DNA from 2 places in the Weissella tructae genome. Region 1 is predicted to be linked to the other one. Evidence: riboswitches for the same ligand, from Rfam matches in the RefSeq annotation. Region 1 holds a riboswitch; the other holds the start of a gene.

Region 1 (7,634 bases):
AACACAGCCATGTCCGCTTCGTATGACCCTTGATCAGTGTTAACGATAATCCCTGTATCAGTATCTTCGAAACCAACAACCATTTCATTCAAGGCTAAGTCGACACCGTGTGAGATGAAGGCATCTTCATATACAGATGAGAATTCTTTGGACGCTGTACGTGACATTACACGATCTGTTGCGTCAATCAATGTCACTTCTTTTCCCTTGTGAGACAATTGTTCCGCCAATTCAGCGCCAATGTATCCTGCCCCGATAACAACAACCTTTTTAATCTCTGGTGTGATTTCACGTAGGATATTAGCATCTGACCATGTCTTACTAAAGTAAATCTTCTCACTGTCAATTCCTGGCAATGGTGGCACCACTGCTTTAGATCCTGTCGCAATGACAATCCTGTCAAATACTTCCGTTGTGATTTCACCAGTTACTAAGTCTTTAATTTGTAGTGTCTTAGTCGCTAAATCCGCTTCTAAGACATCTGTTTGCATATGCATGTTAATTCCTTGTTCACGCATTGATTCTGGTGATTCATAAAACATACGATTAGGATCAGAAACTTGATCACCTACCCATAGCGCAATTCCACATGACAAAAATGACACGTTATCATGGCGTTCAAAAACATGGATATCTGCGTTCGGTTGTTCTGCTTTAATTGATTTTGCTGAGAACACACCTGCATGTGTACTTCCAATAACGGCTACTTTCATAATAGATCCTCCAATAACATCTACGACGTTAACTAATTAATTGATAAATGAATACTATCACAAACTACTTGTTTTTTACAAGTCACCGAAATATATTCGTATGACAAAAGACCCTTTAAAACACGATTATATCAATAGTTAAATCAAACTTAAACGAAAAAAGTAAAACGTTTAAACGTATTAAAAGTTTGTGAATTTTTTATTATTAAACAACAACAAAGCCCCAACAATCAACTTTTAAAAGTTTTTAAAATTGTGATTTGAAATATTTTAAAAACCAACAAAAAAGCGTAGACGACAACCGTCCACGCTTTAAAATCACTATGATAATAATTGATTAATTTTTTTATATGTTGTCTTAATTTCAGCTTCACGATCAGGATAAAGGAAGAAATTACGCATTAATCCGTGCGCGCTTTGCATCGCTAACCACCCTTTTGTTTCTGCCTCACTTGCATCCTCTCGTAGTAAACGCGGACGTAAAGATTGTGCAAAAGCTTCATCATGTAACGCTAAAAATTGCTCATTAATTTGGTAATACTTTTGTAGAAACTGGTACACTTTTGGTTGATTTTGGACCATTTGTACAATTGAGTCCAAATCGCGATGCACATGGACATCACGCATGACTTGACTGAATACCCACTTATAGGCATCATTCAAATCTGTAAAGTACGTATAAAATGATCCACGAGATATGTCAGCACGTTTGATAATACGCGCCACTTGTGCATCCACAAGTGCATAGGTCGTGAATTCTTCCACTAAGGCGTCATACACTTGCTTTTGCTTAATGGCTTTTAAATTATCAAATGTTTTGGTTACCATTTGTGTCACTTCCTCTTTCTTACATCACCACAAAAATAATGTTAAAGATAATCAATGCGGTTAAACTAACTGCATGGAATAGCTTATGCCCTGACAACAAGGCAATGTATTCGCGTAATAGGGCATTATAGACAAAGTAACGACGTGTACGTGCGCCAATACCATCAATTGTTAACCCGGCGATACGTGCATTACCCGCTGCACGGAAAACATGATAATCACTTGTGGCAAAGATACCACCATCTAATGGTAGATCATTTGCTTCAACGATTTTTTTAGAGTAAATCATATTTTCTGTGGTTGTTTTAGATTCTTCTTCGGCAATTAACAAATCAGCTGGATACCCAGTGCTTAAAGCATATTCGCGCATTGCACGTCCTTCTGGAATATCTTCATCCGGTCCTTGTCCACCAGATAGAATGATTAGTGGCTTTTCACCACCCTTATCTACTTGGCGTTGTGCAAACTTCAAAGCAACATCAATTCGAGACTTTAGCAAGTTTGATAGCTCAGTACCGTTTAGTAACCCAGCACCCAAAACAATAATGTATTTTTGATCTAACTTTGGTCTAAATAAGACATAAAGTAAGAATGACATCGTAAAGTTAATCATCCAGAAGACGAAGTAACCAATAATAACACCACTAATAATGCGGATACCACCTGCGACCATGTAGTTTAAGTGTGCATCAAACCAATTAAACAATAATGGTGACAATAGGACGTAAATCGCAATAATCAACGTTAATGAATTACTTAACGTGTGCGCTTCACGACGCCACACTAGAATCGCGTTCCATAGGAGCAGCACTCCTAACATCGCAGAAATCGCTAAGATAATTAGTAAGACCACCAGCGCTAGCATGAACCACGCGCCAGTTAGTAATGGATTACCAATAATAACGATTGATCCCGTCATACTAATCCCAAAACTCAACACCAATAGCGTTGCTAGTCCACCATTTAATAGACGTAACTTATTTGATTTAAAACTAAAATAAAGCATGACACCAATTACAGCTGTAATCCCCCACGCGATTAACATCGCTGGTCCGTACATCTGCATTGTATTTTGTATTTCTTCTACCATAACTCCCCCTGCTTTTCTAATCGTGTCTTTATTATACCTTAGACAAGGAACTCATATTCGAAAGATTCCACAAATTTCTGTCATTCTAATCATAGGTCGACGACTTTTACACATAACTAACAAAAAAACTTGATTATGAATCGTCATAATCAAGTTTCCTACTATATATAGTGACAGCTGGAAATTACACAACACATTGTTCCCAAAAGTCATATTCATGTTGATACGCTTGTTCGTATACCTGTAAATCAGCGGGGGTAATTCGTGCTTCTGTACGACTCCCTTTGACTAATTCCACAATCCCTTGACGGTAACGACTTACTTGTCCAATGTAGGCACTTTGTGTGTAGTAGTCAATCCATCCTTTGTATTCGTCAGATGTCTCACCATCGTTTTTCATGCCCGCGGCCAATAGATAATAAGATTCTAGACATGGCAACATCACTAATACCTTCTGCAAGTCATCCCCAGTTTGCATAATTTCTTGGATATATCCAGTATAGGCCTTACTAACATCCCCAATGACTTCCTGTTTCCATCCATCATTTGGCTTCAAAGCTTGATGCGCATCTGATTCATCAACAGATTGAACTTCAGATAGTAAGCCTAAGCTGTCTAGAATACGATTGACCTCGTCAAATGCTGCGCCGAAGATTTCTAAATAATAGTGGTCTTGTGCCACATAGTAATTACGTTGGCGTTGCGTCAACGTATTGTATTGAATCCCCTGCACATATCGACATTGCGAAATGCGATCCATCCATTTATTTTGTATCTGTTCCATTACTCGTATTCTCCCAAATATGTGTCATTTCTGTCAGTGTCCGTGCTAAATCAGGTGCCTCTGTTAAGAGCGAAATCACCGCGACACCATCCAATCCAGCTGTTTTTAATTCGGCCATATTATCTAAAGAGATACCCCCAATCCCAACAATTGGTAAGCCTAGACGATTGACATCTAAATACGCCGGAATTGCGGGAACACCAATACTTGGTGTCGCGTCTTTTTTAGTCAACGTTGGATAAATTGGTCCCAATCCCAAATAATCTATGCGCGGATTTAACACATCCTGCATTTCTGTTAGCGTATTAATCGACAATCCCACATACATATCCGTTGGAATCATTTGTAAAAAATCTTCCAACTTCATATCATTCTGACCAACATGAATACCGTCCGCTCCCACGGCCAATGCTAATGCAACATCATCGTTAATAATGAATGGTACGCCTTGGTGCTTAGCGTAATCACGTAATTCTTGAACGTATGATACGCGTTCAGCTGAACTCTCCCAAGTCGTTCCCTTATCGCGGTATTGAAACGCCGTAATCCCACTCGCAATAATGTCTTTCATTCTCGTTAATGCGTCTGCTTTCGTTGTGTCCTTAAAATTCTGTGGACCGGCAATACCGTACAATGCCAAAATATTTCTGTTCATGCAAATGCCTATTCTTTCTCTGCCCATAAGTTCAAAGGCCCGTGCCCATGACCAACGTTAATCCCCTGTTGAATCACCACTGACATATAATCGGTCGCCTGAGCTAAAATGTCTGGTAATTCCTGACCTTTAGCTAGATGCGCTGTAATAAAGGCAGACAATGTATCACCGGTTCCATGCGTACGAATGGTTTCAAATCGTGGATTCGTGTACCAATAAATTTGACCAGCTTCGGTGTACAATAAATCAGCCACTGTATCTCCAGTCATATGACCACCTTTGATTAAGACATTCTTGACTCCCAATGCTTGAATCATTTCAGCCGCACGAAGCATATCTGCTTCATCATCTATGCGGATACCAGTCATCACTTCTGCCTCAGCCGTATTAGGTGTGACTAAATAGGCAAAAGGTAATAGTTTATGGGTTAATAATTGAATTGCTTCATCAGATAATAACTTGGCACCACCTTTTGCCACCATTACTGGATCAATTACCAATGGTATCTCTGATACTTTCGGCAAATAATCTACCAGCGTTTGCACGACTTGTGCATCAAATAAAGCGCCTGTCTTCATCGCCTTAATATCTAAGTCAGAAAACACCGCATCTAATTGTGCGACTAACAAATCCTTTTCTGTTGGTGCCAACGCTTGGACGCCATACGTATTTTGCGCCGTTACACCGGTAATCACCGTTGCCGCGTAAACATGCTCAAGAGCGAATAGTCTTGTGTCCGCATTCACCCCAGCACCACCACTGGAATCAATTCCGGCAATAGTTAAAACTTGTGGAATTTCGGCTAATGCCATGTCATGACTCCTTCTGCTATGTCTGTATCTTGTAAGCGGTAAATGGCATCAAAAAAAGCAGGCATATATGATCCTGGACGGTCATCACCAACAAGCGCCGTTGTATTTTGACCAGCCAATTTCATATTCAATGCAGCCACATAAGCTGCTTCAAATGGATCATCTGCCACACTCGCAAATGTCGCAACGACTGCACTCAACATATCCCCCGCACCCACATTCGTGGCTAATGCTGGGTTATTGTAGTCAATACTTACCGTTTGTGTCCCATCACTAATGACATCTACTGGTCCGGATTGTACAATAATCGCGCCTGTTGTTTGCGCTGCATTTTTGACGGTTGCGACATTAATATCGTCGTCTAAGGCATCAATACCGGTTGCTTGACTTTCTTCATTGGCAAACCAGGCAATTTCCGCTGAGTTTCCACGGATGTAATCGAAATGGACCGATTCTGCTAATTGTTGGACACAACGACTACGGTATGGCATGTGTACCGCGACAGGATCCAAAATAACCGGAATATGTAATTCATTTGCGCGGATTCCCGCTTTAATCATCGTACTTAATTGCTCATCAGTAATTGTCCCAATATTGATCACCAATGCTTTTGAAATCGCTAATAGTTCATCAGTTTCATGACTTGTTTCTGTGACTAACGGACTCCCACCCAACATACTTACCACATCTGCGACACGTTGAGGTGTCACAGAATTCGCCAAATTCAACACCAATGGCTTCTCTGTCTTAATCTTGTCGCGTAATTGCATATTCTTCTCCAATCGTAAAAAAAAGCTCAACCAGTCCCTACGCAAAAAAGTAGAGTCTGATTGAGCTAGTCTAATAGTCATATCAAATCGCTACTTTCCTCCGCAAGTTTTAGCTTGTTCAGGTTCAAAGGGTTTAAGTCTCAACCAATATGGTTCCCCTAGTAGTAAAAATATTCAATTGTTTACCCGTCTAGCTTAGCATAGCCGAATATCTTTTAATAGTCATAAAATAAAATTTTAGCTGTACCATTCACTGGTGAATCGTTTTCTATGTTCTTAAAACCGCACCAGACTCACTCTATTATTGCGCGTCGTTTAATTGAATAAACGCAAACTTTTCAAAATCAAAGAGACCTTGATCCGTAATCTTTAATGACGGAATAACGGGTAATGCCATAAATGACAACGTGATAAATGGATCAAATGTCACTGAACTAATCTCTTTAAAGGCAGCTTGTAACGTCTGATATTGTTCAGCCACTACTTCATACGGTTCATCTGACATTAGACCACCGATTGCCAAAGGTACGGCAACAACTGTCTCTGCATCAATGGCCACAACTAAACCACCATTCATTTCACGAAGTGTTTCAGCCACTTTCAACATCGCTGCATCATCCACACCAGCAATAATCACATTGTGTGAATCATGCGCAACTGTTGCCCCAATGGCTCCTTGCTTAAGATCTAAGCCACTAATAATACCCGTGGTTGCGCCTAAATCATGATAACGTTCCGCAACCATAATTTTTTGAAATTCTTGATTAGGCATAAACATCCCATTATCCGTTGGAACAGATACATATTGATGGCTTGTTGTAATATGATTTGGTTCAATACCAATGACATGAACTTTGTCACTTGTAATTGGGACATCTAGATTTTGCTCAGTCAAAGTAAAGTTCAAAGGTGTACTTAATGGTTGAACGTCATTGGTTTTATTCACGCTATTATCGTTAATCCATTCCCCTGAAATCATGGTTTGTGCAACCGAAAAGTCTTCTTTATCGTTAAAGACAATCACGTCAGCCGCATAGCCATCATTCAAAGCACCAACATTTTGTAGTCCTTCAGCTTGGGCTGCATTGTAACTAGCCATTGTTAGGACAATTTCTAACGGTAGTCCTTCAGCTAAAGCAATCGCTACACTTTCGTCAATTGATCCACGCGCAACAATGTCGCTAACTGTTTTATCATCCGTTGAAAAACTAAAGCGATGTTGATTTTGTGGTGTTACCGCTGGCAATAACGCACGTTCATCTTGTTCAACAGTCCCTTGGCGAATCAAAATGTGCATACCGGCCGCTAATCGGTCTTCTGCTTCAGCAACTGACGTCGCTTCATGATCAGATGTAATACCCGCTTGGCGATAAATCGCTAATTGTTCACGCGTCAAACCAGAACCATGTCCATCAATACGCTTGTTTAGGGCTTGTGCGTCGGCAATTTTTTGCATCATGTCCGATTCTTTCGCCGCTACCGCAGGAAAATCCATCACCTCAGCCAAGCCATTTACACGAGCATGCGCATAAAACTCTTTTAGATCAGCGGCTTTTAAGGTCGCCCCTGCATGTTCAAAATCAACCGCTGGCACTGATGAAGGTAACATGAAGTAAAAGTTGGTTAAGCTAGCTTCTGCATCCGCCAACATAAATGAGATACCATCTTTACCAGCGACACTGGCTAATTCATGAGGATCTGCAATTCCCGTTGTGATGCCATGTGAGGCCAACAAACGACCTAATTCAGCGGGGCGTAACAAGCTACTTTCAATATGCAAATGCGCATCAATTAATCCCGGCGCAATGTAAGCACCTTTGGCATCATATGTCTCTGTTGCTTGCAAGACATCACTACGCCCACGGAACGCAATCTGCTTTCCGTCAATCCAAAGTTCTGTTTCTTCAAACGTTTGTGTGAATACATCCAATACGCGTGCATTAATAATGTGTAGCATGAATGGTTACCTTCCATTATCTAAA
Region 2 (7,634 bases), 250 kb from region 1:
TGAAACAGTGATGCGAGTGGCTGTAGGTGCGGTTGCTCGTAAGCTACTTAAATTGTTGGACATTGATGTCCATGGCATTGTTTTGAATGTAGGACCTGTTTGGACTGACACTGAAAAGATTCTATCTTTCCCTAATCTAGCCAGCATGCGTGAAACAAGTGAAGGATTTGAAACCCGTACACTTGATGAAAAAACGGACGCTGCTATGCGTGAATTGATTGACGCAACGAAAGTCAATCGTGATACAGTCGGTGGAACGGTTCAAGTCATGGCAACGGGTGTACCAGTTGGGCTTGGTTCATACGTTTCGGCAGATACAAAATTAGATGCAAAAATTGGTCAAGCAATCTTAGGTATTAATGCGTTTAAGGGTGTGGAATTTGGTGGTGGTTTTGCGAATGCTGAAAAATTCGGTAGCGAAGTCATGGATGAAATTTACTGGACCGAAGAACGTGGTTTCTATCGTGGATCAAATAATTTAGGTGGTTTTGAAGGTGGCATGACGAACGGAGAGATGATTGTGGTTAAAGGAGTTGTAAAGCCAATTCCAACACTATATCGTCCGATGCAAAGTGTTGATATTGACACGCATGAAAATCATCGTGCCTCAATTGAACGCTCTGATACAACGGCTGTTTCAGCCGCAGTTGTCATTGCGGAAGCCATGGTGGCCATTGAATTGGCCAAAGCCATTTTAGATAAATTCGATGCAGATAATATGGAGACATTGATTGCGCAAGTTGCTGCACATCGTAAAGCCGTGCGTGAATTCTAATGGGTATAAAACAGTTAAAATCAGCACCAGCAGGTTTACAAGGAAGCGTTCAAGTTCCAGGCGATAAAAGCATGTCACATCGTGCGGTGATGTTTGGGAGTGTCGCAAACGGTCAAACAAAAATTACCGGTTTGTTGGCATCGGAGGATATTGAACGTACGATGACTGTCTTTCAACAGATGGGCGTTAGCATGACACAAGAAGATGGTTGTTGGCTAATTGATGGGATTGGCTTTGATGGCTTACATGCACCACAAGAAGCACTAGATATGGGTAATTCAGGAACCACAACGAGGCTATTACTAGGTCTTTTAGCGGGGTCTGCATTTCCTTTGACCTTCTATGGTGATCAAAGTTTGTCTAAGCGACCATTAGGTCGGGTTTTAACACCATTGAAAGACATGGGCGTTATGTTACAAACAGAGACAAATGCCTTGCCAGTCACACTAACTGGTAAGGTTGCCTTACACGGTATTTCTTACACGCTACCAATGGCATCAGCACAAGTTAAAAGCGCCATCTTGTTGGCTGGATTACAAGCAAGTGGGACGACAACGGTTATCGAACCAATGCCAACACGTGACCATACCGAACGTATGTTACGTGAATTTGGTGTTGATGTAACGGTACGAGATAACGCTATTAGTGTGCAAGGTGGTCCACAGTTAACCGGAACGAACGTGATAATTCCTGGGGATATGTCATCAGCTGCGTTTTGGCTTACTGCGGGATTACTTGTCCCAAATAGTCAGATTACCATTACACAAGTGGGGGTTAATCCAACACGTGTTGGTCTATTACGTTTATTGGAACGTATGGGGGCCAACTTCCCAGCGTTAGCAACAAGCGATGACGTAGAACCCGTCATGGATTTACAGGTGGCGACACAAGACTTACAGGCGATTACTGTTACAGCAGAAGATGTGCCACAAGCCATTGATGAAATGCCATTGTTAGTATTGGCAGCGACACAAGCTAAAGGAACCACCGTTATTTCTGGTGCGAGTGAGTTACGTGTGAAGGAATCTGATCGTATTACTGCTGTGACGACTGAGCTGAACAAGTTAGGCGCCCATATTGAAGAACGCCCTGATGGGTTTGTGATTCATGGTGGGACACCGTTGGCTGTATCTGAACCAACGATCGTTGAAGTTTATGACGATCATCGGATTGGGATGATGCTTGCTATCGCAGCGTTAATTACTGATGGAGAGGTCCAATTATCGGACGGTAATGTTGTCGATATCTCTTACCCAACGTTTTTCAATGATTTAGAAAAATTAATGCAATAAGTCTAATGGAAGGAAGTGGTCATAATGAAATTGATATTAATTGGTTTTATGGGAGCGGGGAAAACAACCACCGCAGAATTACTTAGCCAACAATTAGATGTTCCCATGTGGGATACAGATGTGATGCTGACGAAAGCAACTAGGCAAACGCCTAGTGAGATTTTTGCAACACAAGGTGAGACTGTCTTTCGAAAATTAGAGCAGGATATTTTACGAAAATCTTTGAATGAAAATGGTGTTTTAGCAACAGGTGGTGGTGTGATTGAAAAAGCCGAAAACCGCGTGTTACTAAAAAATACGATGATTCCTGTGTATTATTTATCAGGGAGTTTTGGTCAAACCATGGAACGTATCGTGGACGATACAGACCGCCCGATTTTACAAACAAATAGCTTAGCGGCGGTTGGGGAATTGTGGCGTGAACGTCTACCTAAATACACAGAAGCAGCAGACATCACGATTCATACAGACAATAAAACACCGCAAGCAATTGTGGATGAAATTTTGGCACATCATCGGGCACACTATGAGTAAAAAATTACGAATCGGTCAGAAAAATCGTCCGGGGAATCGCCCGTTTATTGCGATTCCAATACAAGCTAAGAACAAGCAAGAGTTATCTACATGTGTACGGATAGCGAACGAATCACATGCAGATGTGATTGAATGGCGAATTGATGCTTGGCAAGATTTGCAAACATTAACACCAACCGTTATTGTGGCAACCATTGCGGAAATTCAGCAGCCAATGATCCTGACTTGGCGAACAGCCGAAGAAGGTGGTCAAAAAGCCTACGACAGGAATGCATATTATCGTCTGTACAAAACGGCTATTACGTCAGGCGTGGGAGCGATTGATCTTGAAGTACGATGGATTAAAGAGTTAGCCGAGTTACGTGCATTAGCCAACCAGTATGATGTCCCCGTCATTGCATCACGTCATGATTGGGAATGGCCCATCGATATGACTGAGCGATTGATGTCATTGAAAGATCTACCTGTCGATATCATTAAATACGCTGTAACAGTTGAGCATGAAGAGCAAGTAACTCAGCTATTAATGACAACACAGACATTGTCTGAAATGACAGAGCAACCGCTTATTACGATGGGGATGGGATCGTATGGTAGTGCAACAAGACTAGATGGTTTTACATATGGGTCACAATTAACATTTGCGCATCTAGGTGTAACGTCTGCGCCAGGTCAGTTAACGTTGCATGAAGTGCGAAATCATTTCGAGGTAGATTGAGTGATTTGAATGTCGTCGTGATTGTTCGAAATGCTCTATATAATTACCAACTTAAATGCATACAAAAAACGTCTTGAATTTGAATGTTCAAGACGTTTTTTATTGTTTATAGGTTATCTGTGAAGATACGTGGTGCCTTAAGTACTAGTAGGACCAAGACCACCATTGTAATCAATGTTTTTGGAATGATGACAGTTGCGTTGTAAACCAATGAGTAGATAAAGACTGATTGGTTTTGTGGTGCAAAACTGGCATAGAATACAACACCGGCAATTGTGTGTGGAACTAATTCTGCAAGACCAGCAATTAATGTAGCAAAGCTAGCTGAAAGTGATGCCTTGTTAAGTTGTCCAGCAGATAATTGTGCTTGGAAAGTCTTAGAATAGATACCAGCTAGTCCAATAACAGCGATGGCTAGTGGGTAGTCTAATAACATTTGGAAAATGTTAACGAAGAATCCACCAAGCATAAAGCTAAGTAATCCAGTTAGGAAACCGGTTGTGATACCAACACCTGCACCGCGACGTAGCGCGATAACAATGATAGGCAACATACCCAATGAAATACTTCCACCTTGTGGCATGCGGAATAGGACAATTTGGTCCAAGACGATGGCTAAGGCCATGAAAATGGCGATTTCAATGGTCACCCGGATGTTACGTTGTTGCATAATATATACTCCTCCTAGAGCGGTATGTGTTGTTCTAACGTGTGTTAAAACATAGTTATAACGAACCGACCGCCCAGAGCAAAGTAAAAACCCCGGTTAATGAGGCCATAGTAGCTATGGTCTGTGATTAACTGGGGTTTTGTTTAATATCTATCATTAATAAACAAAACCAAGCTTCCTACGCCAGTACTAACTGGATCAGGTTCATGGGTATTATCTCAGCCTTTCGGCACCCCAGCATGGTCGATTCGTTTCAATTTAATAGTATAGCGGGTTACTGCTTTTATTGCAATGAACTAAATGCCTTTTGTATCCAATGTCTTTAACTTACCACGGAATTGTGACAAGTCTGTGTAGCCACGGCGTTCCATTTCAGCAATTAGTTCAGCATTCAATCGTTCAAATACGGCAGGACCTTCTTGGTACAAAGTTGTTCCGATTTCAACGATTTCGGCACCAGCAAGGACCAAATCGTAGACATCACGTCCGTTTGTGACCCCACCAGTTCCGATAACCTTAATCTCTGGACGCAAGCGTTCACGTAGGGCACGGACATTGGCCAAGGCAGTTGGCTTAGCGATTGCACCACCCAAACCACCAAATCCACCCTTAGGTGAAATTGTGACTGTGTCTGTTTCTGGGGCGATTGTTAATCCGTTACCAATTGAATTGATTGAGTTAACAAAGGCTAGTGGGAACTTGTTTAAGATTGCAGCAATTTGATCAAAGTGTGCAATATCGAAGAATGGTGGCAACTTTACGCCAACACGCTTTGTGAAGAAAGTGAAGATTTCTGTCAACAAAGCTTCTGTTGTTTCAAAGTCGTAGGCGATTTGTGGCTTCCCAGGTACGTTAGGGCATGAGAAGTTCAATTCAATCAAGCCATCGAATTCAGATTCTTGAATACGACGCATAGCGTATAGAATTTCTTCGTGTGTAATCCCGGCAGTTGAAAGGAAAATAGGCTTTTCGTGTTGGTACTTTTCAACGTATTCGATGTAGTATTCCAAGCCGTAGTTAGGCAACCCCATAGAATTAATTGAGCCAATTGGCATGTCTGCGTAACGAATTCCTTCGTTTCCCTTACGGGCGTTTGGTGTCGCGGTCTTTGTTACAAGACTTGCTGCACCTGGTGCAGTACGGATTTGATCGAGTTCCTCAATCGATTGGCAATTAATCCCGGCAGCATTCAAAAGAATGCCATCAAAGTCGAAACCTGCAATGCTCGCTGTCAAAGTCGTCATGGTAAATCTCCTTAAATATGTGGTTGGTAAAAACTGTTTAAAACATTTTACCAACGTTTGGTGAAAAAATCTACAATTTTACTAAATGATTTTAAATTCTTTGGTATACCACTGAATAACGACAGAATTGTGGGCTGGTAGTAGCCCGAAAGCAGTAAATTTGCTAAAATAGGAGATATTAAGAGAGATATTCTAAACTAATTGGAGGCATATCGTGGAGTCTAAATTAAAAGTCTTTGGTTTGTCCGTGAGTCGTGAACTAGCAGAAGCAACGGTTCGTGAAATGGGCATTGCCTTAGGAGAAGTTGAAATTAAAACTTTTTCAGATGGTGAAATCTATGAACGTGTCTTAGAAAGTATTCGTGGAGATGATGTCTTTGTCATCTCATCAATTTCAGGTGAAGCTAATGATAGTTTCATGGAAATCATGATTTTGATTGATGCATTACGTCGTGCATCAGCACGTACAATTAACGTTGTTATTCCATATTATGGATATGGACGTTCTGATCGTAAGGCTAAGGCCCGTGAAGCAATCACAGCTAAGCTAATTGCGTCATTACTTGAAATGAATGGTGTTGATCGTGCGGTTTCAATTGATTTCCACGCTGACCAAATTCAAGGATTCTTCAATATTCCAGTTGACTTGTTGCGTGCCGCTCCATTGTTAGCTGAATACTTTGTGGCCCATGACTTAACAGAAAATCTAGTTGTGGTCTCACCAGACCATACTGGAGCTGGTCGTGCACGTCGCTTCGCGGAATTCTTGGACGCACCTTGGGGTGTTGTGAATGATCATGTGGCGAAGACAAACCCATCTTCTCCAGATGCAATTGTGGGAGATGTTGCTGGTCGTCGTGCCATCATCATTGATGACATTATTGATACCGGTGAACGTATGGCAATCACAGCGAAAGCATTGCACGAAAATGGTGCAACGGATGTTTACGTTGTTGCGACACATGCGGTATTCTCTAAGCGTGCAGGTGCACGTTTGGCGGCTGATGAAAATGTGACGAAGATTATCGTGACAGATACAAACGCCATCACGCCAGAAAACCAATCTGATAAATTAGATGTCCTATCAGTTGCGCCAGTATTGGCTCGTGCAATTCATGATATTCATGAAGAAATTTCATTGGATAAATTACGCATTGCACAAAATGATCCAGATACATTTCATCTAAATAAAAAACAATAAAAATCATTTAAGGAAAAGGAAGTAGTTAATATGGTTTATGCTGCACAAGAAGATCGTTACGAAAAGATGCCTTATCGTCGTGTTTCAGACTCAGGGTTAATTTTGCCTGATTTGAGTTTGGGATTCTGGCGTAACATGGGTGACCAACGTCCACTTGCTGATTCAAAGAGTGTTATTTTGGAAGCATTTGATAATGGAATCTTTTCATTTGACCACGCGTCAAATTACGGACCATCAAATGGAACTGCTGAAGACACATTTGGTGCGGTTTACAAGAGTGACTTGAAGCCTTACCGTAATGAATTGGTTATTACAACAAAGGCTGGTTACCACATGTGGCCAGGACCTTACGGAGAATTCTCAAGTAAGAAGACTTTGACAAACGCATTAGACCTTTCATTGCAACGTATGCACTTGGATTATGTTGACATTTTCTACGCACACCGTTGGGATCCAGAAACAAACTTGCGCGAAACAGCGGAAGCTTTGGATTTGTTGGTTCGTCAAGGTAAGGCTTTGTACATTGGGGTTTCTAATTACACTGCTGAACAAACAGCCGCAATTGCTGAAATCTTTGAAGAATTGCACACACCATTTATTGGTAACCAAATGTCATATAACATGTTGAACCGTGAAGCAGAAAAGGACAACATGTTGGATATCTTGGACGAACACCATGCTGGTTTGATTGCCTATGGACCATTGGCTGAAGGTTTGTTGACTGATCGTTACCTAGACGGTATCCCAGCTGACATGCCATTGCACCGTTCAAATGCCTTTATTGCTGAAAACCCTGAAAAGGCTGTTAAGCAATTGAATGAATTGAACGAATTGGCTAAGAACCGTAACCAATCATTGGCACAAATGGCTATGGCTTGGTTGTTGAAGGACCCACGTGTTGGTTCATTGGTGTTTGGTGCAACGTCATCAAAGCACTTGCAAGCTAACATTGCAGCAATGCAAAACTTGTCATTTACTGCAGATGAATTGACTGCAATTGATAATATTTTGAAGTAAAAATAGAGGGCCGATTACTGACTAACGTTGGTATATCGGTCTTTTTATATGCTACAGTATGGCAGAAAAATTAAGGTTATATTGTGCTTGACCCACTACTATACACGGTGTAATATATAGTATATAGAAAACAGTATTGAAGGAGTGCTTATGGATATTCAAGTCCCCACAGTTGTACTAGAT

Evidence for each region. Region 1 has a riboswitch for thiamine pyrophosphate ahead of thiM (hydroxyethylthiazole kinase). Riboswitches for the same ligand answer to the same signal wherever they lie in the genome.
Region 2: another riboswitch for thiamine pyrophosphate. It lies ahead of thiT (energy-coupled thiamine transporter ThiT); the one in region 1 lies ahead of thiM (hydroxyethylthiazole kinase).

What each region holds. Positions count from the first base shown of each region.
Region 1 is NZ_CP007588.1:655,471-663,104, forward strand. Features, by position in the region: gene WS08_RS03190 (FAD-dependent oxidoreductase) at 1-713, opposite strand, end outside; gene WS08_RS03195 (TetR/AcrR family transcriptional regulator) at 1,035-1,541, opposite strand; gene WS08_RS03200 (YdcF family protein) at 1,561-2,631, opposite strand; gene WS08_RS03205 (thiaminase II/PqqC family protein) at 2,816-3,415, opposite strand; gene thiE (thiamine phosphate synthase) at 3,396-4,070, opposite strand; gene thiD (bifunctional hydroxymethylpyrimidine kinase/phosphomethylpyrimidine kinase) at 4,079-4,882, opposite strand; gene thiM (hydroxyethylthiazole kinase) at 4,873-5,652, opposite strand; TPP riboswitch at 5,731-5,822, opposite strand; gene ade (adenine deaminase) at 5,954-7,609, opposite strand.
Region 2 is NZ_CP007588.1:910,053-917,686, reverse strand. Features, by position in the region: gene aroC (chorismate synthase) at 1-775, shown strand, start outside; gene aroA (3-phosphoshikimate 1-carboxyvinyltransferase) at 775-2,067, shown strand; gene WS08_RS04410 (shikimate kinase) at 2,092-2,601, shown strand; gene WS08_RS04405 (type I 3-dehydroquinate dehydratase) at 2,594-3,319, shown strand; gene thiT (energy-coupled thiamine transporter ThiT) at 3,426-3,989, opposite strand; TPP riboswitch at 4,148-4,236, opposite strand; gene WS08_RS04395 (dihydroorotate oxidase) at 4,286-5,233, opposite strand; gene WS08_RS04390 (ribose-phosphate diphosphokinase) at 5,448-6,434, shown strand; gene WS08_RS04385 (aldo/keto reductase) at 6,465-7,451, shown strand; gene WS08_RS04380 (PadR family transcriptional regulator) at 7,602-7,634, shown strand, end outside.